DNA from 3 places in the Sporosarcina sp. FSL W7-1349 genome. Region 1 is predicted to be linked to each of the others. Evidence: a T-box and tRNA genes for the amino acid it is inferred to sense, from the RefSeq annotation. Region 1 holds a T-box; the other regions hold tRNA genes.

Region 1 (10,161 bases):
AATCTGTTCCACCAATTGGGAGACGGATGTCGGTTCGAATTTTTGGTACCCTTGAAGAAAGCCCCGTACGAGGGACATGATGGGCACGACAATCAAGGCAAAGCTGACCCAGCGGATAACCGAGGCGATTTCCTCGATCGTAAAGATTTGTTCATCATCTTTTCGTACCATATGAGCGATCGGCTCCGCCATAAAGTAAAGAACGAGAAACGAAACAATTCCGGTGAGCGCCATGGCAAGCAGTCCCGATTTCATCAATTTCCGACCGGTTGCATAATCGCCAATTGCATTATATTTTGCAGTATATTTTGAAAAGGCGAGCGGCGCTCCCGAAATCGCAAGGGAAAGCGCGATATTATACGGTATGTATGCGTATTGATAAAGCACAATGCTCTCTTTTCCGACAATGGCGTAAAATGGGATAACATATAATAGACCAAGCGCTTTCGATAGAAAGAGCCCGATCGTCAAGATGGCAGTGCCTTTAACTAAATTCGATGACATATTGATCCTTCCATTCTCTCTTGAACTGCCCCTCTTCTATTTTTCTGCTGCATAAATGCGCTAATTTATTTAGACGGAACGCAGGCCGAAAGGGTTGCAAGCCGGTCTCATTCCATTATACAGTGTACCCCTCATCCGCCCTTTGCACAATGTATTCTATCCCTTTTTATAACTGCCCGTCGGACAAAAACGAGCTCCCATTGGGAGCTCGTTACCTCTAACAGATGTTATAGAAGCTGACTTTGCTTAAAGTTTTAATCATTACCTCTCAAAATTAAAGTCTGGAAATAAGCTGAATTTCAAGGAATTATGACGGCATGCCGACTACCGATTTAATTTCCAAATATTCTTCAATGCCGTAGTCTCCCCATTCACGGCCGATTCCGGATTGTTTATAGCCTCCAAATGGTGCAGAGAAATCTTGAGCGGCCCCATTCACGACAATACGACCAGCTCGAATGGAAGAAGCGACCTTTTCCACAGTTTCGACATCTTCCCCAATAACATAACCTGCTAATCCATATATCGTATCATTGGCAATTTCAATCGCTTCATTAAGATTCTCGTAAGCTAGGATTGACATGACAGGTCCAAAGATTTCTTCTTGAGCGATCACCATACTATTTTGCACATTCGTAAATACGGTTGGTTTTACAAAGTACCCTTTTTCCAAGCCTTCTGGTTTGCCGGTTCCACCTGCAATGAGCGTAGCACCTTCTTCCAGTCCTTTCTCAATATACCCTTGTACGCGATGGTACTGTTTCTCAGAAACAAGCGGCCCCAAGAAACTTTTGCTATCTTGTGGATCGCCAACACGAAAGTCGGGCAAGACTTCTTTCACCGCTTCGATAAATTCATCGTGTTTCGATTTTGGAACAAGTGTTCTTGTTGCCGCTGTACATACTTGGCCAGAGTTGAAAACGACATTTGAAACCGCGATTTTAGCCGCTTTTTTCATGTCATAGTCTTCCAGTATAATAAGTGGTGATTTTCCTCCGAGTTCGAGTGCTACTTTTTTGATCGTTTTCGCGGCATTTTCACTAATCTTTTGACCGACAGCTCCGGAACCGGTAAAGGATACAAAATCAATATCTGGGTGAGAACTGATACCATTTCCGACGACTTCGCCAAAACCATTTACAAGGTTAAAGACACCTTTTGGTAAGCCAGCAGCCTGAAAAACTTCAGCGAGAATAATTGCAGCGAATGGTGTAAGCTCAGATGGTTTTAACACAACAGTGCTTCCAGCGGCAAAAGCGCTTGCAAGCTTTGTGGATGTCTGGTTTGTCGGGAAGTTCCATGGCGTAATTAGACCGCTAACGCCGATTGCCTCTTTGCGTATTAACGTATTCCCGCGTCTTTCGGTAAATTCAAAGCTTTCCAATTCTTTTGCTGCTTGACGGAAATGTCCCAATCCCATTTTGTAGTGAGACTTTTCACTCATTGAAAGCGGCGAGCCCAATTCTTGTGTGATCGCTTCGACGATATCACTTTTACGCTTCTCATATTCATCAGCAATCCGATTTAATAGTTGAATACGCTCTTCTTTTGTTGTTTGGGAAAAAGAAGGAAAAGCGGCCCGGGCTGCTGCAACGGCTTTATCAAGATCTTCTGTTGTTCCATCACTGATTTGCCCGATCACTTCCTCAGTAGCTGGGTTGATGACGTCAATTGTGTTTGAACCGGTGGATTCGACCCATTCACCATTAATAAAATGTTTTAGATGGCTACGCATGTTTAATACCCCTTTTCATAAATTGAATTTTCCTAAGCCTTACTATAACAGTAATTCTTTCGGACTTTTGATTCAATAGGAATGCTCTCAACGCTATAGTCACTCGTCCTGGATTTTAATTACACTTACTTGATCCTCTCCACTTTGCATTGCCTCTACTTTCCAATTCGCTGTTTTTTCATTAAATGTAATCGATCGAATAATGACCATGCCTTCTAATTTCTTTTTTGCTTGTTGAATCACTTTACCAATGACTTCCGATTCGGACAACTTTGCCTGTTCCGGCTTATACTCGGGCAGGACTTCCACATATTTGGCGCTCCCCTGCCCCGGATACGATTCAAGGATTGGCCCGCTGGCCTCCACCTTCACCCGCTGGCCGACCTTCAAATCGTTTGCCGCGTCGGGGTAGCCGTAATAGACAGCGTCGTAAAAGTCACCCGAGCCGAAATCCCTCGGCTTTGCGTCCACGACGAGCATCTGACCTTCCACGATTTCCATGATATAGGAGCCTTCAGTGGAAGGGGTAGTAGTAAACTGTTGCTCCGGATAAGTCGTTGTCGGCTCGCCCGGCTCCGCAACCATCCTCCCGGTCTGTTCGAAATGGAGGATGTGGTCTGCGAATTGATGCCGCAGTTCTTCCTGCTGCCCCTCTTTCAAAAAGTCATGAGAGATTTCAATATCCCCCGTCTTCACGTCTGCTGATATGCCCAATGATCCGCGGCCGGTATTCATCGGCTGGATTGCCTCCAGCACGTCATCCTGCAGTTGCCGCAGGTCGTCTTCCGTGTAAGCGCTGCGGTAAAAATGGATTGGACTCGCCAGAATTTTACCGGCATCCACTTGTTGCTGCAATAAATCCACGACCTTGTCCAACCGTTCATCCGGATCTTGGATTCCTATCCAAATGCCCGGTTGCGCCGCATTGTCCGATTGATTTTCATAGAAGAGAACGCCTTCTTTCCGGTACCCCTCTTCACCATAGACGCTGTCCAGCGCCTCCATTACCGCCGGACCTTCAATAGCTTGCACGGCCAAGTCCTCCTTCATTTCCGGATCATCCAGAAGACCATTTTCCTCAAGCTCCTTGAATGCAGCTTCCCTTAACTTGGATTCCTTGACAGTCTGCTCAAGCTGCGCGACAATCTCCCGCTCATTTCCAGCCGATTTTTCCTTCGGTGCCAGGCCGGAGCTATTTTCCGCCGTCCCGCAACCTGCCAGGAACAAAGCGGCCAGTACCAAACCGATTCTTTTCTTCATCTATGCTGCCTCCCTCTGGATCAATACCTATACAATGGGTCGGTTCAGAATGAAAATGGTTACAGAATTTCCCGCATACGCCCAATTCAGCCGACGAGTGTTATAATGTGGACAGATTATAGGTAACGAGGGGATTTTATTATGTCTTACGATAAAAAGAATAATGTGGACGTCATCGTCATCGGCGGAGGGCCCTCCGGTTTGATGGCTTCGATTGCCGCAGCCGAAAACGGAAGGAAAGTCCTACTTCTGGAAAAAGGAAAAAAACTGGGCACGAAGCTTGCGATTTCAGGCGGCGGTCGCTGCAATGTCACGAACCGGCTACCACAAGAAGAGATCGTAAAAAATATCCCAGGCAACGGACGCTTTTTATACGGCCCCTTTTCGGTCTTCAACAATGAAGACATCATCCGGTTTTTCGAAGGGCTCGGGGTCGCATTGAAAGAGGAGGACCACGGGCGCATGTTCCCGGTTTCCAATAAAGCGAAAGATGTCGTAGATGCACTGTTACAGCAGATGGACCGATTGGACGTCCAAGTGAAACTCGAGACACGCGTGAAAAAGCTGCTAATGGATAATGAAAAAGTGCTCGGAGTGCGATTGGAATCGGGAGAGGAAATCCGATCTCAAGCCGTCGTCGTTGCGGTCGGCGGAAAAGCAGTCCCGCAAACGGGGTCAACGGGGGACGGCTATCCATGGGCGGAGCGCGCCGGTCATACAGTGACTGCGTTATACCCGACCGAAGTTCCTTTATTGTCAAATGAATCCTTCATCGTTTCGAAGGAACTGCAAGGACTCGCTTTGCGCGACGTAGCAGTTTCCGTGCTGAACGCAAAAGGAAAAACGCTCGTCACCCATCAGATGGACATGCTCTTCACCCATTTCGGGTTAAGCGGACCTGCCATTTTACGCTGCAGTCAATTTGTAGTGAAAGAGCGGATAAAAAACGGCAATCAGCCCGTCGACATGCGGATCGACTCCCTTCCTTCGGAGAATGAAGAGAAGGCGTTCCAACTCATTCACACATCACTGAAAGACGATCCGAAAAAAGCGGTGAAAAACGCTTTGAAAGGCATTGTCCCGGAACGCTGGTTGCTATTTTTACTGGACAAAGCAGAAATCGATCCGGCCGCAACAGGAGCCACCATCGCATCTGAAAAAATTCGGATGCTCGCGAAACTGTTGAAAGCTTTCACAATGAAAGTGAACGGCACGCAACCGATAGAAAAGGCGTTCGTCACTGGCGGAGGCGTCTCCGTCAAGGAAATCGTCCCGAAGACAATGGCCTCGCGAATGAAAGAAGGGCTCTATTTCTGCGGGGAAATCTTAGACATCCACGGCTACACAGGAGGCTATAATATCACCTCCGCCCTCGTCACCGGCCGTATTGCCGGGATGAGCGCCGGGGAATTCACTTCCGAAATGTGACAGTCACCAAGACAATTTCGACACGATTCAGAATAGTGTCCGAATTGATCAGGTGACTGTCACCTCATCAACAACCTGATCAGCAAAAAATCCGCTGGAAGCTTGGGGCTTCCAGCGGATTTTTTTGTTATCCTCCAACGACGATGTTTACCAACCGTCCAGGAATTGCAATCACTTTTTTCACGTCTTTTCCTTCGAGCAGCTCTTTTACTTTCTCGTCTTCCATGACGGCTTGTTCGAGCTCTTCTTTCGTCGCGTCTTTCGATACGACGATTTTCGTGCGGACTTTGCCGTTCAGTTGGATCGCCATCTCAACTGTGTCGTCCACGAGTTTCGACTCATCGTATGTCGGCCATGCTTTATACGTAATCGTGTCCGTATGGCCGAGTTTTTCCCAAATCTCTTCCGCAAGGTGCGGAGTGATTGGCGAGATGAGCAGAAGGAAGCCCTCAACATACTCTTTCGGAATCGAGTCGACTTTATAGCCTTCATTGATGAATACCATCAATTGAGAAATGGCCGTATTATTGCGCATGCCTTCGAAGTCCTCGGTCACTTTCTTCACCGTCTGATGGTAAACTTTCTCAAGCGGCCCACCGGCTTCCCCGCCGATTTTCGAGCTAAGCGTGCCGTCTTCATTGATGAATAAACGCCAAATCCGATCGAGGAAACGGCGAGCGCCGTCCAATCCGTTCGTCGACCATTCTTTCGACGCTTCCAGCGGCCCCATGAACATTTCGTATAGACGCAGCGTATCTGCGCCATGTGAATGGACGATGTCATCCGGATTGATGACGTTGCCGAGGGATTTAGACATTTTGACATGGCCTTCCCCTAAGATCATCCCTTGGTTGAACAATTTTTGGAATGGTTCTTTCGTTTGGACGACACCGATATCGTATAGCACTTTATGCCAGAAGCGCGCGTATAGCAAATGAAGAACAGCGTGCTCTGCCCCGCCGACATAAATGTCAACCGGCAGCCAACGTTTTGCCAATTCCGGATCGATGATCATGTCGTCATTGTTCGGGTCGATATACCGGATATAATACCAGCAGCTTCCCGCCCATTGCGGCATTGTGTTCGTCTCACGGCGGCCTTTCATGCCTGTTACCGGATCAACGACATTTACCCATTCTTCGATATTGGCAAGCGGCGATTCGCCCGTGCCGCTCGGTCTGATATTGTCCGTCACCGGCAACTTCAGCGGTAATTCCGACTCGTCCACAGGTGACATGGAACCGTCTTCCCAATGAATGATCGGAATCGGTTCGCCCCAATAGCGCTGTCTGGAGAAGAGCCAATCACGGAGGCGATACGTAATTTTCTTTTCACCTTTGCCGTTTTCGACAAACCAAGCGATCGCCTTTTCAATGGCTTCATCCTTGCCTAGTCCATCGAGGAAACCAGAGTTGACGTGTGAACCGTCACCGACATATGCCTCTTTCGAAACATCCCCGCCTTCCACAACCTCGACAATCGGCAAATCAAATTCTTTCGCGAATTCATAGTCGCGTTCGTCGTGTGCCGGAACCGCCATGATGGCGCCAGTTCCGTATGTTGCTAGAACATAATCGGCAATCCAGATCGGCATTTTTTCGCCGCTTGCCGGGTTGATCGCATACGCTCCCGTAAAGACACCGGTTTTTTCTTTCGCCAAGTCCGTCCGTTCCAAATCACTCTTCGATTTCACTTTTTCCAAATATGCTTCGACTGCCGCTTGTTGCTCGGCAGTTGTAATTTGTTCGACCAATTTATGCTCAGGCGCCAACACTGCATACGTTGCGCCGAAAATCGTGTCCGGACGTGTCGTGAATGCTTCGAATGAAAGATCAGTTCCATCAATTTCAAATGTCAGCTGGGCTCCTTCCGAGCGGCCGATCCAGTTGCGCTGCATATCCTTCAAGCTATCCGGCCAGTCCAAATCATCCAAATCCTCAAGCAAGCGATCCGCATATTCCGTAATGCGGAGCACCCATTGGCGCATCGGGCGTCGTTCAACCGGATGGCCGCCTCGCTCGGACTTGCCATCGATCACTTCTTCATTCGCCAATACGGTTCCAAGAGCAGGACACCAGTTGACCGGCACTTCATCGACATATGCCAAACCTTTTTTATACAATTGAATGAAGATCCATTGCGTCCATTTATAATAGCTCGGGTCCGTCGTATTGATTTCCCGGTCCCAGTCATAGGAAAACCCAAGATCCTGCATTTGCCGCTTGAACGTCGCAATATTGCGGGCCGTGAATTCAGCCGGATCGTTTCCTGTGTCCAGCGCATACTGCTCAGCCGGTAGACCGAACGCATCCCACCCCATTGGATGAAGGACATTATACCCTTGCTTCCGTTTGAATGAACTTAAAATATCCGTCGCAATATAGCCTAGCGGATGACCGACATGAAGCCCTGCCCCCGACGGATACGGAAACATATCCAAGGCATAGAACTTCGGCTTGGACGGATCGTCGACCATCTTATATGTTTGGTGATCCTTCCAATATTTTTGCCATTTCTTTTCAATCTCGACATGGTTGTAACTCATGAAAAAATTCCTCCTAATCAAATATGTATCAGTCCGCTAGTCCTGCCATTCAAACGAAAAGACCCCCGTCCCTAAACTTGCAAGGGACGAGAGTCTAAAACGCATTCCCGCGGTACCACCCAAATTGACAGCACGGCTGCCCAACTTGAATCCTTAACGCGGAAAACGGCATGGGTTACTAGTCATTTCACCAATGCAGGCTCCAAGGCGAGTTCATCGCTGCCGTTGCAAGCTCCCACCAACCGCCTGCTCTCTGAAAATCGACATGAACGATTACTAATCCTCTTCAAAACCGACACTATTTGGTACTAGTTTACCCGATTCATCACATTTTAACAACCATCAACTAACGCCTTCTTTGACATCGTTTACAATCAAATCGGCTTCCGTCGAATCGATTACTTCCTGGATCGTATATCCTTCGAACACTTCTTTCAATTCCAAGCCGTTCGGAGTGACATCGATCAACGCCCGCTCCGTGATGATCCGATCGACGACCCCTTTACCTGTCAACGGCAAGGAGCATTCCTTCTTGATCTTCGAGGATCCGTCTTTCGCGACATGATCCATGATGACGATGATCTTCTTCGCGCCATGGACCAGATCCATTGCGCCGCCCATCCCTTTGATCATCTTGCCGGGGATCATCCAGTTGGCCAAATCGCCATTCTCTGATACTTCCATGCCTCCGAGAATTGCGACATCCACATGTCCCCCGCGGATCATCGCAAAAGACTCAGCGCTGTTGAAGTAGGATGATCCGGGAATCGATGTAACCGTTTCCTTTCCGGCGTTGATCAAATCCGGATCGACTTCATCTTTCGTCGGATAGGGCCCGATGCCGAGCAATCCGTTTTCCGATTGCAGGACGACCGTTTTTTCCGGTGATATATAGTTCGCGACTAATGTCGGCATTCCAATTCCAAGGTTGACGTAGTTGCCGTCTTCAATTTCCTTTTCAGCTCTTCTTGCAATACGTTCGCGCACATTTACTTGTCCCATTAATACGATCCCCTTTCCTTATCGAGTCGTCAGACGCTCGATCCGTTTTTCCTGCTCCGCTTGCAGAAGCCCTTGCACGTAGATGCTCGGTGTATGGATCGTAGCCGGATCCAAATCGCCCGCTTCCACAATCTCTTCTACTTCAGCAATGGTCACTTTCCCAGCCGCAGCAATCATCGGGTTGAAGTTTTGCGCCGTTTTATTGTAGATCAGATTTCCGAATTTATCGGCTTTCGCCGCACGGACCAAAGAGAAATCGGCATGTAGCGCTTCCTCCAGGACATATTCCTTGCCATCGAATTCACGGACCTCTTTCCCTTCCGCGATGACTGTCCCTACCCCGGCAGGTGTGAAGAAAGCTGGAATGCCTGCACCGCCCGCGCGAATTTTCTCCGCTAGCGTACCTTGCGGCGTCAATTCCACTTCGATTTCGCCGGCTAGCACTTGGCGTTCAAACTCTTTGTTTTCCCCTACATAGGATCCGATCATTTTCTTGATTTGCTTATTTTTGAGCAGGAGTCCGAGTCCCCAATCATCGACTCCGCAGTTATTAGAAATGACCGTCAAATCCTTGACGCCTTTTTCGACAAGCGCCAAAATGAGCTGCTCCGGAATCCCCACTAATCCGAAACCGCCAACCATTAATGTAGCACCGTCTTCGATGTGTGCGATTGCTTCTTGTGCAGATGAATAAATCGGTTTCATCCAACATCCCCCTTTTGCAATAGTACTTCTCTTTTATTAAAACAGAAGATTTGCAATGTTGCAATGGCAGATACCCTTTTCTCCTTTATTCGGGGGGTGTATCCTTCATCGCGGGAGGAGAATGTGACGACAATTGATCGGTGATGATGAAACATGATGAAACATGAAAAAACATGGTACAATCTACTTGTCAGAGGAGTGAAACATGTGGAAAAACAACTTTTCCCCTTCCCGACCGAAGGGAAACGATATTATACATGGTCCAGGCATTTGAAGGACGAATTCGGTTTCAAAGTGTTCAAAGTCGCCTTGGATGCGGGGTTTGATTGCCCCAATCGAGACGGCACGGTCGCTTTCGGGGGCTGTACGTTTTGCAGTGCAGCCGGATCCGGTGATTTTGCGGGCGACCGGGTGGATCCGATCGATGTCCAATTCGCTGAAATTCGCGATAAAATGCACAAGAAATGGAAAGAAGGCAAGTATATGGCCTATTTCCAAGCGTACACGAACACCCACGCGCCGCTGCCCAAACTGAAGGAAAAATTTGAAGCGGCCTTGGCACAGGAAGGGGTCGTCGCCCTTTCGATCGCCACGCGTCCGGATTGCTTGCCGGATGACGTCGTCGAATATTTGGCGGAGCTGCATGAACGGACTTATCTATGGGTTGAACTCGGCTTGCAGACTGTCCATGAAAGAACGGCAAACTTGGTCAACCGCGCCCATGATTTCCAAACGTACGTCGAAGGGGTCCAAAAACTTCGGAAGCATGGCATCCGCGTCTGCACGCATATCATTAACGGACTGCCGCTCGAGGACTATGACATGATGATGGAAACCACCCGTGAAGTGGCGAAGCTCGACGTCCAAGGCATTAAAATCCATTTGCTTCATCTATTAAAAGGGACACCAATGGTGAAACAATATGAAAAAGGCCAGCTGGAATTCCTGGAGAAAGAGGAGTATATCAAGCTCGTCGCCGACC
Region 2 (10,161 bases), on a different contig from region 1:
CGGTTTTGAGCGAACAAAATTAATTAATTTTGAAAAACGCTTGAAATACTCGCTAGACTTTAGTATAATAAGTCTTGTCTTGTGGAAAATAGTCCAGTGCCGATGGCGAAGAGGTCACACCCGTTCCCATACCGAACACGGAAGTTAAGCTCTTCAGCGCCGATGGTAGTCGGGGGCTTCCCCCTGTGAGAGTAGGACGTCGCTGGGCTGTCATTCCAAATGACTACTGAGTATTAGTAAAGTTATTATTCCGCAGTAGCTCAGTGGTAGAGCAATCGGCTGTTAACCGATCGGTCGTAGGTTCGAATCCTACCTGCGGAGCCAATTGGAGAGCTGTCCGAGTGGCCGAAGGAGCACGATTGGAAATCGTGTATACGCTAACCGCGTATCAAGGGTTCAAATCCCTTGCTCTCCGCCAGTTTTTATACCTTTATTGAATATGGCCCCTTGGTCAAGCGGTTAAGACACCGCCCTTTCACGGCGGTAACACGGGTTCGAATCCCGTAGGGGTCACCATTTTAATTCTCAATAAACCTTTATAGCTAATTGCGAATCCTGTTTAAAGCGGGAGAAGCAAGCAGGTCGAGGAAGCAATTGAGATAAAGAAGGAGCGTACCTTAGTACGTGACTGATTGAGCGAAAGCGGCTGACGAAGAGATGCGCAGCTTAACACGCTTTAAACCGGAGGATTAGCTCAGCTGGGAGAGCACCTGCCTTACAAGCAGGGGGTCGGCGGTTCGAACCCGTCATCCTCCACCATAATATTATCGCGGGTGGAGCAAATCGCATTACGAAGAATGCGATTAACACCGACAGCGAAGCGTAAGGTGTCCCTTATGCGAATTGCGTGAAAGTCATAATGCTTTTGAATACTATCGTCGCGGGGTGGAGCAGTGGTAGCTCGTCGGGCTCATAACCCGAAGGTCGCAGGTTCAAATCCTGCCCCCGCAACCAAATGGTCCCGTGGTGTAGCGGTTAACATGCCTGCCTGTCACGCAGGAGATCGCCGGTTCGATCCCGGTCGGGACCGCCATTTGTTTTTTATACATAGGTTTGAACAGAATATTCAATACCGATTCAAATCTAATAAATATTATGTGGCTCAGTAGCTCAGTCGGTAGAGCAAAGGACTGAAAATCCTTGTGTCGGCGGTTCGATTCCGTCCTGAGCCACCATTTAATCACCGTGCCGGTGTAGCTCAATTGGTAGAGCAACTGACTTGTAATCAGTAGGTTGAGGGTTCAAGTCCTTTCGCCGGCACCATACCCTAGGTGGGGTAGCGAAGTGGCTAAACGCGGCGGACTGTAAATCCGCTCCCTCCGGGTTCGGCGGTTCGAATCCGTCCCCCACCACCATTTTACAGGGGCATAGTTTAACGGTAGAATAGAGGTCTCCAAAACCTTTGGTGTGGGTTCGATTCCTACTGCCCCTGCCATTTATTCTAGCTATTTCTAGCCAACCTTATGGCGGTTGTGGCGAAGTGGTTAACGCATCGGATTGTGGTTCCGACATTCGAGGGTTCGATTCCCTTCAGCCGCCCCATCCATGTTGTGAACACGTTATATTATAGTGGCGATTGTGGCGAAGTGGTTAACGCATCGGATTGTGGTTCCGACATTCGAGGGTTCGATTCCCTTCAGTCGCCCCATTAATTTTGGGGTATAGCCAAGCGGTAAGGCAACGGACTTTGACTCCGTCATTCGTTGGTTCGAATCCAGCTACCCCAGTAGTTGCGGAAGTAGTTCAGTGGTAGAATACGACCTTGCCAAGGTCGGGGTCGCGGGTTCGAATCCCGTCTTCCGCTCCACTTTTTCTACGGCGGCATAGCCAAGCGGTAAGGCACGGGTCTGCAACACCCTTACCACCGGTTCGATTCCGGTTGCCGCCTCCAGATTTTATGCTTCGTAACTTTATATTATGCCCGAGTGGTGGAATGGCAGACACGTCGCACTCAAAATGCGATGCCGCGAGGCGTGCCGGTTCAAGTCCGGCCTCGGGTATCCACGAAAAACGATACAACTTTGGTTGTATCGTTTTTTATTTATTTGCTGGAGGAAACAGGTTTGAGAAATGCTCCTGCTCGCCAATGCTCTTCAAACTGTTTTAGAGTGCGGTCCAGTCATCAGTCCATTCCCTTCTCTGCCCACTGCTTTACTCCCCCGCTTGAACCCATCTGAAGCGCTTCTCCGTATGAATATTACCCATTTCCTTACAAGGATAAAAAAGTCCCCACTGAATAAAAACTCTTGTAAGATTTATCTATCTGGAACGTCTAATGAATAAAGGGAGGGAACACGATGTGACTCGGCATTCAATTGAGGACTGGTTTCATCAATATGAGAGAGAGGTTACCAGTTTTTTGATTTATTTTACCGGACGGATGGATGTGGAAGATCTAGTCCAGGATACTTTCATGATTGCCCTGAAAAAGTTGTCTACCTTTAAAGGGGATGCTCATCCGAAGACATGGCTGATTTCCATTGCGCGCAATCAGGTGCTGGATACGTATCGCAGGCGGCAGCGTTGGTCACGGCTTGCTCATTTGCTGGGTGCTGAGCAAAGGGGGATGGACGAGGTGGAAGGGCAGCTGATCCGCAGCCAGGCTACAGAGGAGCTTTATCGGGCTATTCGTCGCCTTTCCCCGAAGCCTCGGGAATTGGTCATTCTCCGAGGGATCTTGGAGCTGTCTTCGAAAGAGGCTGCCACCATTTTGAACAGCACGGATAATGCAGTGAATGTTATGTATCATCGGGCACTAAAGAAGCTTAAACAAGTATTGGAAGAGGAGGAAACTGCCAATGGACGAGATAAAGGAATTACGTAATCAGCTTACAAGCCTTCCGCAACATTCATTACCAGAAGAAAAAAAGAAAGCCATCCTACGACACCTGGCTGGATCTGAGGAAGAACAGAACCGAAAAAAGCGGATTGCTCCACTGCTGTCTTCCATTGGAATTGCAGTAATCCTTTTGATGTTATTTCTATCACAAAGCGGAAATCCGCTTCATTGGAATGTGGGACAGCAACGTCAATTGGCAGACTACGGAAACGTGTTCTCCGCTCCTCCATATGAGCTGATCGGAGTGGAAGGCAAGGTAGGCATTCTCGGCCCGGCCCATTTTGTGGCAGAGGACCAGCGCCGGGTCGCCAAATTGATGCTCTTTTTCTGGGGCACACCGGCTTTGGCGGATGAACCGTTCAAAGTAGAAGCTACCAATGCACAGGGAGAGCGTATTACTTTATCCGAAGGATTCCTGAGCAAACCATTATACGAAGAGGATGCCCATGCGTTGACGACATTCGCACCTTTCCCGAAAGAGGGAGATTGGCAAGTGTCCTTCTATGTAGGCACAGAGCTGTTTGAGGAGTTCACCGTCGATGTCCTGCCACCTTTTCCTCAAACGGAGACCTATACATTGACGGATTCCCCGATGGAAATGAAACCGGGCGTGGAAACAGAAGTGTTCATTGAAAAGCATAACGATGGAAAAGGGGAGATTTCCGTTGAAGTGAGAACTTCGAAAGGTGAGCTTGTTTCCACTCAAATATTTCAGCGGGATGGGGAGGCCGTTCATGCACCTACAGCGAAAAAACTGCTATTCTATCATGGCACTTTGAGCTTCCCGGAAAAAGGGGAATGGTTCCTAGTGATCGACGGTGAGAAAACAGGTACTTTTCAAAATTGAAAACGCTCCTTCCGCCGAAGCGGAGGAGCGTTTTCCATAGGGGGGACCGATACTAAATTGCTTGTCAGGTAATGGTTGCGTTGCCTGTAGTCGGATATCGGGAATGGGTCACAATATAAATGGGTACAGGTCATTGGTTGATCTCCATTAAATTGGACTGTAGATCCCGTGCCCTATGCCTTGGAAAGGACTCTCACCTTACCAAGGTTTAGAAATAGGCCGCGTCGTCGAAATCCAGTTCAATCGCATAGTTTTTCGCGTTGATGCGATTGGATAATTGGTGCGCGTCTTTTTCGGCCTGTAATGCTTTTAGTCTGTACTCTTCCGGATCAAACAAGGCGATGCGGTAGAAAGTTGTATTTTCCCCGTAGCCGAATTGGATTTCTTCTTTATCAGCCGAGGCCAGCTCTTTAAAAAAGCTGGCCTTTGCCCGAAGCTGGGTCGCTAGTTCAATCGCTTCGACAATCGCTAGTTGCTGTCCTTGGAATTCAATCGAATGGTCGATATTCGCACGGTACATGAGACGATCGAGCACGCGGCTATCTAAACGGACTTGCTCCAATTCAGCTTCGACCAATGGTAAAGTACGGGGCCCTGTGACGGGTGTTTTCCCTTTTTCTACCGTTGTAAAAGCGACCCGCCGCATTTCCATTTCCAATTCATGAATCTTCTTTTTGAGAATGCTCTTCAATTTTACGGCTTCCGCCAATGTAATCTTTCCCATTTGCTTCTCCTCCAGCAGCCTATGGCTCAATGGTAATGACGTGCTCATCTGCATGTAAAACGAATGATTGTGAGTCTCCTCCGCTAATACTGGTGAACATATTGGCGCAGGCGGTGGTCAGTTCGAGCGCCTCCTCTGCATCCATGGAAGGCCGGATGAAGAATATTTGTAGGGCAGAGGTCGTCTCTTGCGTAACTGCCGTTCGAATTGAATCTACAAAAGGGCTTCCAAACGGGCTGTAATCATCTTGCAGCAATAAAATGCCGGACAGGGAGTTGAAGCGTCCATTCAATCCTTCATAGCCATCCTCTTCGGAACCGACAGATACGCGGATATTGCCGATAGTCTTCTCAAAGTCATAGATGCCTACGGGAATTTCATATTGCAAGGAGAAGAAGTTATTCAAATCGACCGCACTGTGGAACGGTTGGATATAATTTTGTTTTTTCACGCGGCGCATCAGGGCTTCGACAGAAGGGCGATACCGGTTTGGATCTGCCCCTAATGATTTCCAGACACTGCGCCATTCTTTGATTCCGACGTAGTCGGCAAGTGGCTTGTCTTCCATTTCAAAGAAAAGTTGTTCTTGGAAAAGTTGCAGTCTTCCTTTTAGCATTTGAGGCGATTCTTCCACTGTAATTTTGGTATAATAATTAATGCCCATTTTCAAATCGGGCATGTCGGTCAGTAGTTTCTGATCCATTTCAATTATCAATGACATCACCCTTGTCTTGGTTTTATAGTAATCTTAGCATAAAGGAGGCGACAGAGGGTGAATGCTGTTCAGCTGCAAGAAGCGATCCGGACGTATGCGGCTTCCATCGGCATCGACAAAATTGGTTTTACGACAGCAGCCCCATTCCGGGAAATGAAAAACCGATTAAGGCGGCAACAGGAATTAGGCTACCAGTCCGGTTTCGAGGAAAAAGACTTGGATAAGCGGACAGAACCGGCGTTGCTTCTGAATGAGGCGGAGAGCATCATTTCCATTGCAATCGCCTATCCATCCAAAATGCAGGATGCCCCGAAAGGAAAAAAAGGGGATCGGCGCGGGCTCTTTTGCCGTGCATCCTGGGGAATGGACTATCATACAGTGCTTCGGGAGAAATTGCAGCTTCTGGAGCAATATATAAAGGAATACGCGCCAACTGCCCAGTTGCGTTCGATGGTCGATACGGGAGAACTCGTGGACCGTGCAGTAGCGGAGCGCGCGGGGATCGGTTGGTCGGGTAAAAACTGTTCCATTATTACACCGGAGTTCGGTTCCTATGTGTACTTAGGTGAAATGATCACAAACATACCATTCGAGCCGGATGTACCGATGGAAGACGAATGCGGCGATTGTAAGCTGTGCCTGGATGCGTGCCCGACCGGTGCCTTGATCCAAGGTGGCCAACTGAATGCACAGCGCTGTATCGCGTTTCTGACGCAAACAAAAACAGCGATTCATGAAGAATTTCGTGTGGAAATCGGGAACCGCCTGTATGGATGTGATACATGCCAAACGGTCTGCCCGAAGAATAGAAGGAAATATAATTTGCATCAGCCTGCTTTCCAACCGGATCCGGAACTGGCCAAGCCATTGCTGGAACCATTGCTGCAATTATCGAACCGGCAGTTCAAAGACCGTTTTGGCCATGTCTCGGGTTCGTGGCGAGGGAAAAATCCGATCCAACGGAATGCCATCATTGCATTGGCGCATTTTAAAGAGGAAGCGGCCGTTCCTGCGCTGATCACCTTATTGAAAGAGGATCCCCGTCCTGTCATTCGGGGCACCGCGGCGTGGGCGCTCGGAGAAATCAGAACGGAAACCGGCAATTCCGCGATGGAAGAAGCATTGCTGCTGGAACAAGACGATGCCGTCCGGGAAGAACTTGAGAAGGCAATCGAGAAACAGCTTAACTAGAGGAAGTGTAGAGATGACGATCCATGTTGCTTTATTTGAACCGCTCATTCCAGCCAATACGGGGAATATCGCGCGAACTTGCGCGGGGACGGGGACGAAACTCCATTTGATTAAACCGCTCGGATTTTCGACGGATGATAAAATGTTGAAACGGGCAGGGCTCGATTATTGGGAGTTTGTCGATATCCGTTATCATGATGGAATTGAGGAGTTATTCGCTTCCTTCCCCAATGCGGAGTTTTACTTTATTACGAAATTCGGGACGAAGCCGTACAGCTCTTTCGATTTTTCGGATGAATCGAAGGATCTCTTCTTTGTTTTTGGAAAAGAGACGACCGGACTGCCGGATGAGCTTATCGAAAGCCGTCCGGAGCAATGTTTGCGCATTCCGATGAACGACAATATCCGTTCTTTGAATTTGTCGAATACCGCCTCCATCCTGATCTATGAAGCGCTTCGGCAACAAAATTTTCCGGGATTAGTATAAAAAAACGGGACTGCCTAATGGCTTGTCCCGTTTTCAGCAATCATCCTTTTTTAACTTTGCCCGGTTTGTCTTCGTATCCACCGGTGAAAATAGCGGATAGGAATGCGAAGCAAACAGCTATTATAAGAATTAGAGTCATGGAAAATACCTCCCGTTATGTCAGTTGTTCTTTGTTTATTATACCCCAGTTTTTGATGAATTGGTATAGCGGGCCGGTAAATTTGTGACAAAGAGGGGAAAAGTGAAACTTTTGATCCCGTGGAGCGTATAAGAACTAATGGATTGAGGAGGGACAGCATTATGAATTATTCAACCGGCATGAAATGGATCACAGGCATAGCGGAGGCGTTTTTAGCCATCCCAATCATCGGTGGCGCCTTTGTCATCGGGACAGGCTATAATGCCCTCTTCCTCATGTTCATCCTGCATGCGATCACACTCATACTGTCAATCCGAGAGGGACAAGGGAAAGCCGCTTCGATTCTCGGGCTTTTCACAAGCGTTGCCAGCGTCATCCCTGTCATTGGATGGCTTTTGCATTTGATAACAGCGGGCGCGCTATTTGTTTCGGCTTTCATGTCGAGCCGCTATCGGATTTGATTGGAATAAAAGGAACTGCCCTTCCGACAAGGTGATCGGAAGGGCAGTTTTTTAATGCGGCAAAAAGAGCAATTGGTATGTGAAGAGAGCGGCAAAAATATAGAGCAGAATGGGAACCTGTTTGCCTTTCCCTTTCACCACTTTCAATAAAGGATAAGTGATGAACCCGAGAGCGATCCCCGTAGCGATGCTGGAAGTCAACGGCATCGTCAGGATGACAAGGAACGCCGGAAACGATTCGTCAAATTGATCCCAGTCAATTTGCTTCACTACGCCTATCATCAAACTGCCGACGATAATAAGCGCGGGAGCGGTGATAGCCGAGACCCCGGAGAGCGCTGAGACGACCGGGCTGAAAAAGGCGGCTCCGATAAAGAGGATGGCCACAGTCAGCGTCGTAAGCCCGGTACGCCCTCCGACAGCGACACCCGAAGAGGACTCGACGTAAGCGGATGTCGGGCTTGTTCCGAACATGGAACCTATTGTAGCGGCTACAGAATCAGCCAATAGCGCATGACGCGCCCGCGGCAGTGATTTCCCTTTCATAAGGCCGGCTTGTTTGGCGACGCCGATCATCGTGCCCGTCGTATCGAATAAGGTGACTATTAAAAACGCGAAGACGACGCCGTACAGACCATGCGAAACGACATCTCCGACCGCTTGGAGCGGATTCCAGACGAGGATGCCCTCCGGCAAGTGTGGAAGCTTCCAAGGCGCACCTTCGAAATGAAGTTGATTCGTAAAGAAAGCTACAATGCCCGTAATGACCATCCCAATGAAAATGGCGCCATAGACATTTAAAGTCATCAGGACGATTGTGACAAGTAGTCCAAATAGGGTCAATAACACAGGAGGGGACGTCAGGTCGCCAAGTCTCACTAAATTGGACTCGTGGGGAGCGACGAGTCCGGACAATCGCAACCCTAAAAATGCGATGAACAATCCGATTCCTGCAGTGATGCCATGCTTCAGATTTTCCGGAATGGACTCAATCAATTTTTCCCGGAATGAAGTCATGGATAGGATGATGAACAGCAATCCCGCGATGAACACCGCTGAAAACGCAGTCAGATAATCGAGCTGGCCGTCCGATGCAATAACTACAGATGTAAAATAAGCGTTTAAGCCCATCCCGGGGGCGATGGCGATCGGATAATTGGCGAATAAGGCCATCCATAAAGTCCCGATTACGGTAGCAATGATGGTCGCCAGAAATACTTGGTCGAACGGCACACCGGCATCCGCCAAGATAATCGGGTTGACGATGACGATATAGACCATCGTCAAAAAAGTCGTCATTCCTGCTAGAATTTCTGTTTTGGCATTTGTACCCGCTTTATTTAAATGAAACAAAGGGTTGCCCTCCTTTAAACACGAACTATATTGATTACATTTAACATAATATTCGTTTTTGGGGAGAAATGCAATCATTACTTTTATAGAATTTCACGCGGGGTACATATATGACTTTAGGATAGGGTATTTTTTCATATGAACTCTGGTAAACTCAGGTAATTATGGTATGATGAAAAAAAGCCAACAGGGGGAATGGACTTGTTTAGAAGTAGAAAGAATACCGTCCAAGACGAAGGATTAAAAGAGGAACTGGCACGTCTGAAAATGGCTTATGCCGAAAAAGAAACGGAAGAACTAGGACGCATCACTGATATAAAAAACGAATTGGCCGCTGCTGTCGACCAACATGAGAAAGTGAATGCCCAGCACAATGTATTGGAGCAGGCCGTTGGACAAATAGAAAAAAGATTTACGAATGTCGGGGATTTAAGTGAGCAATCCTCCGAGAAGTCACGGGAATTGAATGAATGCGGAAATTCCCTCCGTGAGAAATCCTATGTAATGGTCGCAGAGGCTACGGAAGGGACGAAAGAAGTGCATGCGACTGCGGATGTCATCAAAGAATTGGGGAACCAGATCCAGGCATCCGAGACGAATATGGAGAACCTCAGCGAGCGCTCGGTCGAAATTCAATCGATTGTCGGAGTGATTGAAGACATAGCTGCCCAGACGAACTTGTTGGCGTTGAACGCTTCCATTGAGGCAGCCCGCGCCGGAGAATATGGGAAAGGATTTGCGGTCGTTGCCCAAGAAGTAAGAAAGCTGGCGGAAAGTACATCCGATAGCACTGCGAACATCCAAACCTTGACGACCTCTTTACGCAACGAAATCGAACAAGCTTTGGAAGCGACCCGGAAAAGTGCGGAACTGGTGGAAAAGGGAGTTGCCGTCAGCTTGGAGACCGCTTCAAAGATTGAGACGATCCTTAGCACGATTGAAGAAAGCCAAGGGGATATTGGATCCATCCAAGAAATGATTGAACAACAGAAGCAGCTCTCCGAAAAAGTGAAACAAGAATTAGTCGGGGCCAATGAACTCTTTACGCAAGCGCACGATCTGATCGTGCAGCATATCGAAGATGCCAAAGAAGTGGACGAACGGCTGGAAAGCGGCATTCGCCAGCTGACGAACTGAATAGAAAAGAAAAAGCATGGAACTCCGAATGAGTGGAGTCCATGCTTTTTTGTCAAATCCATGCCAGCGTCGATCTTTCACGCCTGCGCTTTTGCCTTCTCACGTTTCGCTTACTTCCACCGTCGTTTGCTTACCTGTAATCGGATGTACAAAAGAAAGTTTAGTTGCAGTTAATCGATAATTCCCATCGGGCGTTTCACTGCCGCCGTATAACGTGTCGCCTTTGACAGGATGCCCGATATGGGCCATATGGACACGGATTTGATGG
Region 3 (10,161 bases), on a different contig from region 1:
GAACACTCGCCATCTTAGTTGGCCGATCCAAAGCAATCACGATATTGATGTCGTTTTTCATCCTTTCGTATATCTGGATTTTGGCACTTGTCCTTTTCGGTCACTTGACCCCTTGGGCGTTGCTGATCTTTTTGGCAGTGAAAAAGCCGGCTTCCGCCATTTCGGAATTTCGAAAAAATCGGTTACCAATCCAGATGATGCCGGCTATGAAAAACACGGCAGTGACCAACACTTTGTTTGCCACGCTGCTCGGTATCGGAATCCTAATTGGACATTTACTGTAAGCTGGCCTAAACAGCCCAGGAGTCCCTGCTGCGCCATCGGACAAGCATCTGGGACTTAAAAGCCGTACCCTTCATATAATGACGGGTGCGGCTTTTTGGCATGTAGGTTTAAACGATGCCTTCGAAAGGGAATTAAAAAGAATGAACTCCACTGAATTCATGAATCAATTCAAAATTGAGCATGCTATAGAAATAACCAAAAAGGACGTGACCTCTATGTTGACCGATCAACAAAAGCAGAAGTTGAAACAAGAGCTGCTTATGATGAAGCGTGAATTACGAAAGACAGAACGAGAAACGGATCTTAAGGATAGCCCCCGGGATGAAGTCGGAGAGCTCTCCATGTATGATAACCATCCAGGTGATATGGGCACTGAACTGTTTGAAAGAGAAAAGGACCTGGCACTCAATATTCATGCGGAGGGAGAACTCGGCAAAGTGGAGCAGGCTTTACAAGCATTGGAGGACGGCTCTTACGGCAAATGCGAAGTATGTCAGAGGGAAATTGATATCGAAAGGCTGGAGGCCCTTCCATATACGACGTTTTGCATCGACCATGTTCCAGAAAGGGAAAGAGATGTACCGAGCGACCGGCCTTCAGAGGAAGACGTCCTCGTCATGGCCAATCCGAACACCTTTGCTGACAAAAGAAGATCAAGGGACGGGAAGGACAGTTTTGCAGAAATCGCGACGTTCGGCACTTCAGAGACTCCATCTGATTTTACAGGGGATTATGATGACTACAACTCGCTATATGATGCCGGTCTCCAAAATGGAGCAGCAGAAGAGATAGAAGAGTTCACGGGCACGGATATGAGCGGAAAAGAACGTGGATTCATCCGGACCGAGGAAGCACAAGAATATGAAGAACGATTAGATGCGGAAAACCTCGAATCCCCATTGGGAAATATCCCGTATCATGAAAAAGACAGTTATGTAAATGATCGAAAGAAGTAACAAGGGCATCTTGTATCATGGAAGAATCCTATGTTACGAATTCAAAAGAACCTAAAGTACAGAGCAGCTGCCCGACAAACAACAGTTGCGGTAGGCTTTGGAAACGGAGCCGTTTTGAAAAGCCTGGCTTCGCCGCATCCTGAGGATGCCTTAATTTCCGCAAAGATGAATTAAAGCCAAACGAACCCTTGGCTGTTCGATTGGCAACGGAGGACTGACTCGCATCCCACTTCGAGCATTAGAGGCTCGAAGTGAGACGCTGATACACAATCTAAGCAAAGTAATAAAAAAAGCGAGAGAACCCTACAAAAATAGGATTCTCTCGCTTTTTCATTATGACCCCTACGGGATTCGAACCCGTGTTACCGCCGTGAAAGGGCGGTGTCTTAACCGCTTGACCAAGGGGCCAAACATATGGCGGAGAAGGAGGGATTCGAACCCTCGCGCCGCTTTCGCGACCTATGCCCTTAGCAGGGGCACCTCTTGAGCCTCTTGAGTACTTCCCCATTATATGGCTCCGCAGGTAGGATTCGAACCTACGACCGATCGGTTAACAGCCGATTGCTCTACCACTGAGCTACTGCGGAATGGTGGGCCTAAGTGGACTCGAACCACCGACCTCACGCTTATCAGGCGTGCGCTCTAACCAGCTGAGCTATAGGCCCATTGGAGCGGGTGAAGGGAATCGAACCCTCATCATCAGCTTGGAAGGCTGAGGTTTTACCACTAAACTACACCCGCGTAGAAGGTGGCTCAGGACGGAATCGAACCGCCGACACAAGGATTTTCAGTCCTTTGCTCTACCGACTGAGCTACTGAGCCACAGATTTGATTGAAGAAGCGTTTTCGATGCTTTTCAAACCTTATGTATAACCTTTGAAAAGAATGGCGGTCCCGACCGGGATCGAACCGGCGATCTCCTGCGTGACAGGCAGGCATGTTAACCGCTACACCACGGGACCATTTGGTTGCGGGGGCAGGATTTGAACCTGCGACCTTCGGGTTATGAGCCCGACGAGCTACCACTGCTCCACCCCGCGATAATAATATTCATTAGTTATAATGACTTCAACGCATTTCGCATAAGGGACACCTTACGCTCCGCTGTCGGTGTTAATCACATTCTTCGTAATGCGATTTGCTCCACCCCGCGATAATAATATTCATTAGTCATAATGACTTTAACACATTTCGCATAAGGTACGCCTTACGCTTCGTTGCCGACACTAATAAGTATACAACAACTTTGGGAATTAAGAAACTCTTTTTTTCAGGTACACCATTTTAGTAAAAATGGCGGAGGAAGAGGGATTCGAACCCCCGCGGGCTTTAACACCCCTGTCGGTTTTCAAGACCGATCCCTTCAGCCAGGCTTGGGTATTCCTCCGTATAGTAGTAATAAATTCTGGTGGACCTTGCAGGACTCGAACCTGCGACCGGACGGTTATGAGCCGTCTGCTCTAACCAACTGAGCTAAAGGTCCTTAAGATGGCGGCAGAGGGGATCGAACCCCCGACCTTACGGGTATGAACCGTACGCTCTAGCCAGCTGAGCTACGCCGCCAGGATCTTTATTGAAATTGTTGGTGGAGCCTAGCGGGATCGAACCGCTGACCTCCTGCGTGCAAGGCAGGCGCTCTCCCAGCTGAGCTAAGGCCCCAGAAAATGGTCGGGAAGACAGGATTCGAACCTGCGACCCCTTGGTCCCAAACCAAGTGCTCTACCAAGCTGAGCTACTTCCCGTACTATGTGTTGTTGGCGCGCCCGACAGGAGTCGAACCCATAACCTTCTGATCCGTAGTCAGACGCTCTATCCAATTGAGCTACGGGCGCACTTGATATAACTGGTGCCGAGAACCGGAATCGAACCGGTACGGTAGTCACCTACCGCAGGATTTTAAGTCCTGTGCGTCTGCCAGTTCCGCCACCCCGGCAAAATCTGGAGCGGAAGACGGGATTCGAACCCGCGACCCCGACCTTGGCAAGGTCGTATTCTACCACTGAACTACTTCCGCATTGAAAGTGCGGGTGAAGGGAGTCGAACCCCCACGCCTTGCGGCACTAGATCCTAAGTCTAGCGTGTCTGCCAGTTCCACCACACCCGCGTATGAAATTAAAATGGTGAGCCATGCAGGATTCGAACCTGCGACCCTCTGATTAAAAGTCAGATGCTCTACCAACTGAGCTAATGGCTCGAAAAGTGGTGCCGGCGAAAGGACTTGAACCCTCAACCTACTGATTACAAGTCAGTTGCTCTACCAATTGAGCTACACCGGCAAATCAATAAATCATATGGTGGAGGATGACGGGTTCGAACCGCCGACCCCCTGCTTGTAAGGCAGGTGCTCTCCCAGCTGAGCTAATCCTCCAAGTTAAAATTGCGATAAGCTTCGCATTGCTGCGTCAGCTTCATTCGCTTGGTCAGTCACGTACGATAGTACGCTCCTTTCCTTGCTCAATCGCTTCCTTGCTCTGCTCGCTTCTCCCAATTTTAACGGGAGTGCGATAAGCTTCGCATTGTACTATGTAATGAACCTTACAAGCCTAGCGACGTCCTACTCTCACAGGGGGAAGCCCCCGACTACCATCGGCGCTGAAGAGCTTAACTTCCGTGTTCGGTATGGGAACGGGTGTGACCTCTTCGCCATCGTCACCAGACTTGTCCTATCTTTTCTCAAAGACAGTATTCATTATATCAATTCTCATGATAATTACAAGCATTTTTTTCATGAACGTCGCTTGTTCGTTCAAAACCGGATAAAACCAACATTGTCTGCCACAAGCCATGCAACCTTTGTATTGAGGTCAAGTCCTCGATCGATTAGTATCCGTCAGCTCCATGCGTCGCCGCACTTCCACCCCGGACCTATCCACCTCATCTTCTTTGAGGGATCTTACTTACGAATGTAAAGGGAAATCTCATCTCGAGGGGGGCTTCATGCTTAGATGCTTTCAGCATTTATCCCGTCCACACATAGCTACCCAGCGATGCCTTTGGCAAGACAACTGGTACACCAGCGGTGTGTCCATCCCGGTCCTCTCGTACTAAGGACAGCTCCTCTCAAATTTCCTGCGCCCGCGACGGATAGGGACCGAACTGTCTCACGACGTTCTGAACCCAGCTCGCGTACCGCTTTAATGGGCGAACAGCCCAACCCTTGGGACCGACTACAGCCCCAGGATGCGATGAGCCGACATCGAGGTGCCAAACCTCCCCGTCGATGTGGACTCTTGGGGGAGATAAGCCTGTTATCCCCGGGGTAGCTTTTATCCGTTGAGCGATGGCCCTTCCATGCGGAACCACCGGATCACTAAGCCCGTCTTTCGACCCTGCTCGACTTGTAGGTCTCGCAGTCAAGCTCCCTTATGCCTTTGCACTCTACGAATGATGTCCAACCATTCTGAGGGAACCTTTGGGCGCCTCCGTTACACTTTAGGAGGCGACCGCCCCAGTCAAACTGCCCGCCTGACACTGTCTCCTGCCCGGATCACGGGCATGGGTTAGAAGTCCAATACAGCCAGGGTAGTATCCCACCAATGCCTCCACCGAAGCTGGCGCTCCGGCTTCCAAGGCTCCTACCTATCCTGTACAGGCTGCACCGGAATTCAATATCAGGTTACAGTAAAGCTCCACGGGGTCTTTCCGTCCTGTCGCGGGTAATGCGCATCTTCACGCATATTATAATTTCACCGAGTCTCTCGTTGAGACAGTGCCCAGATCGTTACGCCTTTCGTGCGGGTCGGAACTTACCCGACAAGGAATTTCGCTACCTTAGGACCGTTATAGTTACGGCCGCCGTTTACTGGGGCTTCAATTCGAAGCTTCGCTTGCGCTGACCTCTCCTCTTAACCTTCCAGCACCGGGCAGGCGTCAGCCCCTATACGTCACCTTACGGTTTTGCAGAGACCTGTGTTTTTGCTAAACAGTCGCCTGGGCCTATTCACTGCGGCTCTCTCGGGCTATTCACCCTACCAGAGCACCCCTTCTCCCGAAGTTACGGGGTCATTTTGCCGAGTTCCTTAACGAGAGTTCTCTCGATCACCTTAGGATTCTCTCCTCGCCTACCTGTGTCGGTTTGCGGTACGGGCACCTCCCGCCTCGCTAGAGGCTTTTCTTGGCAGTGTGAAATCAGGGACTCCGGGGAATAATTCCCCTCGCGGTCACAGCTCAATGTTACAGGAACGGGATTTGCCTCGTTCCACACCTCACTGCTTCGACGCGCATGACCAACAGCGCGCTCACCCTATCCTACTGCGTCCCCCCATTGCTGATAGCGGCGGGGAGGTGGTACAGGAATATCAACCTGTTGTCCATCGTCTACGCCTTTCGGCCTCGACTTAGGTCCCGACTGACCCTGAGCGGACGAGCCTTCCTCAGGAAACCTTAGGCATTCGGTGGAAGGGATTCTCACCCTTCTTTCGCTACTCATACCGGCATTCTCACTTCCAAGCGCTCCACCAGTCCTTCCGGTCTGGCTTCGACGCCCTTGGAACGCTCTCCTACCACTGACACCAATGGTGTCAATCCACAGTTTCGGTGATCCGTTTAGCCCCGGTACATTTTCGGCGCAGCGCCACTCGACCAGTGAGCTATTACGCACTCTTTAAATGGTGGCTGCTTCTAAGCCAACATCCTGGTTGTCTGGGCAACGCCACATCCTTTTCCACTTAACGGATACTTGGGGACCTTAACTGGTGGTCTGGGCTGTTTCCCTCTCGACTACGGATCTTATCACCCGCAGTCTGACTCCCAAACCTAAATCATCGGCATTCGGAGTTTGTCTGAATTCGGTAACCCGGGATGGGCCCCTAGTCCAAACAGTGCTCTACCTCCGAGATTCGTTGTTTGAGGCTAGCCCTAAAGCTATTTCGGAGAGAACCAGCTATCTCCAGGTTCGATTGGAATTTCACCGCTACCCACACCTCATCCCCGCACTTTTCAACGTACGTGGGTTCGGGCCTCCAGTAAGTGTTACCTTACCTTCACCCTGGACATGGGTAGATCACCTGGTTTCGGGTCTACGACCCCATACTCATTCGCCCTGTTCAGACTCGCTTTCGCTGCGGCTCCGCCTTCTCGGCTTAACCTTGCATGGAATCGTAACTCGCCGGTTCATTCTACAAAAGGCACGCCATCACCCCTTAACGGGCTCTGACAACTTGTAGGCACACGGTTTCAGGTTCTCTTTCACTCCCCTTCCGGGGTGCTTTTCACCTTTCCCTCACGGTACTGGTTCACTATCGGTCACTAGGGAGTATTTAGCCTTGGGAGATGGTCCTCCCGGATTCCGACGGAATTTCACGTGTTCCGCCGTACTCAGGATCCACTCTGGAGGGGATGGACTTTCGGCTACGGGGCTATTACCCGCTGCGGCGGACCTTTCCAGGTCGCTTCGCCTAACCCATCCCTTTGTAACTCCGTATAGAGTGTCCTACAACCCCAGGAAGCAAGCTTCCTGGTTTGGGCTCTTCCCGTTTCGCTCGCCGCTACTCAGGGAATCGAATTTTCTTTCTCTTCCTCCGGATACTTAGATGTTTCAGTTCTCCGGGTCTGCCTCATGTACGCTATGTATTCACGTACATGTACTGCCCCATTACGGGCAGTGGGTTTCCCCATTCGGAAATCTCCGGATCAATGCTTACTTACAGCTCCCCGGAGCATATCGGTGTTAGTGCCGTCCTTCATAGGCTCCTAGTGCCAAGGCATCCGCCGTGCGCCCTTTCTAACTTGACCATAATGGTCGATCGTTCGGCCATAGCGATATGGCGTCCGGATCGTTACAAAGTATTGCATGTTCAATCAAAAAAAGTGATCGACTCGGTTGATTACTTGTGTTTGTTGCTTTCAATGTTGTTTTATCCAGTTTTCAAAGAACAAGTTTGAAAATCCATCTCAAGGATGAACCTTCAAAACTGAACGCAAAACGTCAACGTATGAACCCAAGGTTCATATTCCGTAAATATCCTTAGAAAGGAGGTGATCCAGCCGCACCTTCCGATACGGCTACCTTGTTACGACTTCACCCCAATCATCTGTCCCACCTTCGGCGGCTGGCTCCCGTAAGGGTTACCCCACCGACTTCGGGTGTTACAAACTCTCGTGGTGTGACGGGCGGTGTGTACAAGACCCGGGAACGTATTCACCGTGGCATGCTGATCCACGATTACTAGCGATTCCGGCTTCATGCAGGCGAGTTGCAGCCTGCAATCCGAACTGGGAACGGTTTTATGGGATTGGCTCCCCCTCGCGGGTTCGCAGCCCTCTGTACCGTCCATTGTAGCACGTGTGTAGCCCAGGTCATAAGGGGCATGATGATTTGACGTCATCCCCACCTTCCTCCGGTTTGTCACCGGCAGTCACCTTAGAGTGCCCAACTGAATGCTGGCAACTAAGATCAAGGGTTGCGCTCGTTGCGGGACTTAACCCAACATCTCACGACACGAGCTGACGACAACCATGCACCACCTGTCACCGCTGTCCCCGAAGGGAAAGGCATGTCTCCATGCCGGGCAGCGGGATGTCAAGACCTGGTAAGGTTCTTCGCGTTGCTTCGAATTAAACCACATGCTCCACCGCTTGTGCGGGTCCCCGTCAATTCCTTTGAGTTTCAGTCTTGCGACCGTACTCCCCAGGCGGAGTGCTTAATGCGTTAGCTGCAGCACTAAGGGGCGGAAACCCCCTAACACTTAGCACTCATCGTTTACGGCGTGGACTACCAGGGTATCTAATCCTGTTTGCTCCCCACGCTTTCGCGCCTCAGCGTCAGTTACAGACCAGAAAGCCGCCTTCGCCACTGGTGTTCCTCCACATCTCTACGCATTTCACCGCTACACGTGGAATTCCGCTTTCCTCTTCTGTACTCAAGTCCTCCAGTTTCCAATGACCCTCCACGGTTGAGCCGTGGGCTTTCACATCAGACTTAAAGGACCGCCTGCGCGCGCTTTACGCCCAATAATTCCGGACAACGCTTGCCACCTACGTATTACCGCGGCTGCTGGCACGTAGTTAGCCGTGGCTTTCTGATAAGGTACCGTCAAGGTACGGGCAGTGACTCCCGTACGTGTTCTTCCCTTACAACAGAGCTTTACGATCCGAAAACCTTCTTCGCTCACGCGGCGTTGCTCCATCAGACTTCCGTCCATTGTGGAAGATTCCCTACTGCTGCCTCCCGTAGGAGTCTGGGCCGTGTCTCAGTCCCAGTGTGGCCGATCACCCTCTCAGGTCGGCTACGCATCGTCGCCTTGGTAGGCCGTTACCCCACCAACTAGCTAATGCGCCGCGGGCCCATCCTGCAGTGACAGCCGAAACCGTCTTTCAGAGTTCCTCCATGCGGAGGAACTGATTATTCGGTATTAGCCCCGGTTTCCCGGAGTTATCCCCATCTGCAGGGCAGGTTGCCCACGTGTTACTCACCCGTCCGCCGCTAACTTCAGGGAGCAAGCTCCCATCCGTCCGCTCGACTTGCATGTATTAGGCACGCCGCCAGCGTTCGTCCTGAGCCAGGATCAAACTCTCCATAATAGAGAAATTCGAGTAGCTCGAGTTTCTTGCTGGCATCAGTTAAGATGTCAATTTTGAATCCGAAGATTCGTTTTGTCCGTTTCACCGACGAAGTCGGCTTCCGGACTTTATTTGTTGACGTTTTGCTGTTCAGTTTTCAAGGTTCATTTACTTTCTCGCCGCAACAGCGACCCTCTTAATATAACATCTTCTCGAAGAGAAGTCAACAACTTTTTTCGATTTCTTTTTTAAGTTGTTTGTCGTCCGCTAAGGACATGTACTAATATACAACATGTCCTATTAAATAATCAAGTCTTTTTTCAAAAAAACTTTTCAATAAGTTTTTTAGGGTCAATTACGAACAAACCAATCCCGCATAGGACAACGACCCCGCCTACTAATTGGGGCAATGTCAATGTCTCTCCAAATACATAGAACGCCAGGATAGCGGCGCCTACCGGCTCGAATAGGATGGCCACCGATATGACATTTGTGCTCACCCATTTAATCGCCCAATTGAATAATGTATGCCCCAGCAGATTCGGAATCAACGCGAGCAGGATGAACCACATCCAGTCGCTCGAAGGATAAGGCCCGAATGATTCCCCTTTTGCCAGCACATAAAAAAACAATGTGATCGTGCTTATTGAATAAACCACAAACGTATAAGTAATTAAGGAGAGTCTTTTCCGAACCTCTTGCCCGAATAACAGATAGGCCGTCACGAGCGCACAGCCGATTAAAGCCAGTATATCCCCAAAAAGCGCAGTTCCACTTAATCTGAAGTCTCCCCAACTGATGATGACACTGCCTGAAATCGCGATAAGAGCAGACAGAATCGTCTTCAATGAAATCTTTTCCTTGAAAAAGAAGTAGGTGCCTACGAATGCAAAAATCGGTTGCAGCGTTACCAGGACCGTCGAACTGGCGACCGATGTGTAGTTTAATGATTCAAACCAAAAGATGAAATGGAATGCAAGGAACACTCCAGCGATAGTGGAGAAGAGCCAATCTTTCCGTCTAAGTCCCTTTAATTCTTTTTTATATTTATAGAGAAAGATCGGTAGCATTGCAAGCACCGAAAATAACATCCGATAAAAAGCAATGACACCGGAGTCCGCGTTGGCAAGCTTCACAAAAATAGCTGAGAGCACTACCGAGATCACACCGATCGTAATCGGGATATAGGGATGAATTGCAGGTCTTTCCATGTAAAACACTTCTCTTTCAAATGGAGCCAAGGTTACACCCTATCATTTAGGGCAATAGAATAGTAAAGAGTATATCATGCCATGTCCATGAGCACCAACATAGATAAAGGGGGATTTGTATGGATTGGATATTGAATGAAACGATGTACCCCGAGGTTCTTATAAAAATAACCCTCGCTTTAGTATTAAGTTTAGTAATTGGCGTAGAG

The links. A T-box is a leader RNA that pairs with one kind of tRNA and senses whether it is charged. The one in region 1 lies ahead of leuS (leucine--tRNA ligase), so its partner is inferred to be a tRNA-Leu.
Region 2: it encodes a tRNA-Leu, which carries the amino acid that the T-box ahead of leuS (leucine--tRNA ligase) is inferred to sense. The anticodon was not compared.
Region 3: it encodes a tRNA-Leu, which carries the amino acid that the T-box ahead of leuS (leucine--tRNA ligase) is inferred to sense. The anticodon was not compared.

What each region holds. Positions count from the first base shown of each region.
Region 1 covers NZ_JBBOOK010000001.1:143,955-154,115, reverse strand. Annotated here, with positions in the region: gene MKY41_RS00805 (putative polysaccharide biosynthesis protein) at 1-504, opposite strand, end outside; gene MKY41_RS00800 (aldehyde dehydrogenase family protein) at 812-2,239, opposite strand; gene MKY41_RS00795 (DUF3221 domain-containing protein) at 2,339-3,499, opposite strand; gene MKY41_RS00790 (BaiN/RdsA family NAD(P)/FAD-dependent oxidoreductase) at 3,641-4,927, shown strand; gene leuS (leucine--tRNA ligase) at 5,055-7,472, opposite strand; T-box leader at 7,552-7,771, opposite strand; gene MKY41_RS00780 (3-oxoacid CoA-transferase subunit B) at 7,815-8,474, opposite strand; gene MKY41_RS00775 (CoA transferase subunit A) at 8,493-9,179, opposite strand; gene MKY41_RS00770 (TIGR01212 family radical SAM protein) at 9,387-10,161, shown strand, end outside.
Region 2 covers NZ_JBBOOK010000003.1:45-10,205, forward strand. Annotated here, with positions in the region: rRNA gene rrf (5S ribosomal RNA) at 93-208, shown strand; tRNA gene MKY41_RS18505 (tRNA-Asn) at 250-324, shown strand; tRNA gene MKY41_RS18510 (tRNA-Ser) at 328-418, shown strand; tRNA gene MKY41_RS18515 (tRNA-Glu) at 442-516, shown strand; tRNA gene MKY41_RS18520 (tRNA-Val) at 684-759, shown strand; tRNA gene MKY41_RS18525 (tRNA-Met) at 880-954, shown strand; tRNA gene MKY41_RS18530 (tRNA-Asp) at 958-1,033, shown strand; tRNA gene MKY41_RS18535 (tRNA-Phe) at 1,100-1,175, shown strand; tRNA gene MKY41_RS18540 (tRNA-Thr) at 1,188-1,263, shown strand; tRNA gene MKY41_RS18545 (tRNA-Tyr) at 1,271-1,355, shown strand; tRNA gene MKY41_RS18550 (tRNA-Trp) at 1,362-1,435, shown strand; tRNA gene MKY41_RS18555 (tRNA-His) at 1,467-1,542, shown strand; tRNA gene MKY41_RS18560 (tRNA-His) at 1,573-1,648, shown strand; tRNA gene MKY41_RS18565 (tRNA-Gln) at 1,656-1,727, shown strand; tRNA gene MKY41_RS18570 (tRNA-Gly) at 1,733-1,807, shown strand; tRNA gene MKY41_RS18575 (tRNA-Cys) at 1,818-1,891, shown strand; tRNA gene MKY41_RS18580 (tRNA-Leu) at 1,920-2,000, shown strand; gene MKY41_RS18585 (RNA polymerase sigma factor) at 2,300-2,824, shown strand; gene MKY41_RS18590 (hypothetical protein) at 2,799-3,686, shown strand; gene MKY41_RS18595 (hypothetical protein) at 3,895-4,410, opposite strand; gene MKY41_RS18600 (B3/B4 domain-containing protein) at 4,430-5,125, opposite strand; gene queG (tRNA epoxyqueuosine(34) reductase QueG) at 5,183-6,316, shown strand; gene trmL (tRNA (uridine(34)/cytosine(34)/5-carboxymethylaminomethyluridine(34)-2'-O)-methyltransferase TrmL) at 6,330-6,803, shown strand; gene MKY41_RS18615 (hypothetical protein) at 7,104-7,403, shown strand; gene MKY41_RS18620 (NCS2 family permease) at 7,455-8,756, opposite strand; gene MKY41_RS18625 (methyl-accepting chemotaxis protein) at 8,958-9,893, shown strand; gene MKY41_RS18630 (RluA family pseudouridine synthase) at 9,993-10,161, opposite strand, start outside.
Region 3 covers NZ_JBBOOK010000003.1:284,201-294,361, reverse strand. Annotated here, with positions in the region: gene MKY41_RS20030 (1,4-dihydroxy-2-naphthoate polyprenyltransferase) at 1-284, shown strand, start outside; gene MKY41_RS20025 (TraR/DksA C4-type zinc finger protein) at 501-1,241, shown strand; tRNA gene MKY41_RS20020 (tRNA-Glu) at 1,578-1,649, opposite strand; tRNA gene MKY41_RS20015 (tRNA-Ser) at 1,657-1,747, opposite strand; tRNA gene MKY41_RS20010 (tRNA-Asn) at 1,754-1,828, opposite strand; tRNA gene MKY41_RS20005 (tRNA-Ile) at 1,830-1,906, opposite strand; tRNA gene MKY41_RS20000 (tRNA-Gly) at 1,909-1,982, opposite strand; tRNA gene MKY41_RS19995 (tRNA-Phe) at 1,991-2,063, opposite strand; tRNA gene MKY41_RS19990 (tRNA-Asp) at 2,128-2,203, opposite strand; tRNA gene MKY41_RS19985 (tRNA-Met) at 2,207-2,281, opposite strand; tRNA gene MKY41_RS19980 (tRNA-Ser) at 2,536-2,628, opposite strand; tRNA gene MKY41_RS19975 (tRNA-Ile) at 2,648-2,724, opposite strand; tRNA gene MKY41_RS19970 (tRNA-Met) at 2,731-2,804, opposite strand; tRNA gene MKY41_RS19965 (tRNA-Ala) at 2,825-2,900, opposite strand; tRNA gene MKY41_RS19960 (tRNA-Pro) at 2,907-2,983, opposite strand; tRNA gene MKY41_RS19955 (tRNA-Arg) at 2,997-3,073, opposite strand; tRNA gene MKY41_RS19950 (tRNA-Leu) at 3,086-3,174, opposite strand; tRNA gene MKY41_RS19945 (tRNA-Gly) at 3,181-3,255, opposite strand; tRNA gene MKY41_RS19940 (tRNA-Leu) at 3,264-3,345, opposite strand; tRNA gene MKY41_RS19935 (tRNA-Lys) at 3,360-3,435, opposite strand; tRNA gene MKY41_RS19930 (tRNA-Thr) at 3,442-3,517, opposite strand; tRNA gene MKY41_RS19925 (tRNA-Val) at 3,534-3,609, opposite strand; rRNA gene rrf (5S ribosomal RNA) at 3,783-3,898, opposite strand; rRNA gene MKY41_RS19915 (23S ribosomal RNA) at 4,042-6,974, opposite strand; rRNA gene MKY41_RS19910 (16S ribosomal RNA) at 7,211-8,762, opposite strand; gene MKY41_RS19905 (DMT family transporter) at 9,062-9,952, opposite strand; gene MKY41_RS19900 (MgtC/SapB family protein) at 10,072-10,161, shown strand, end outside.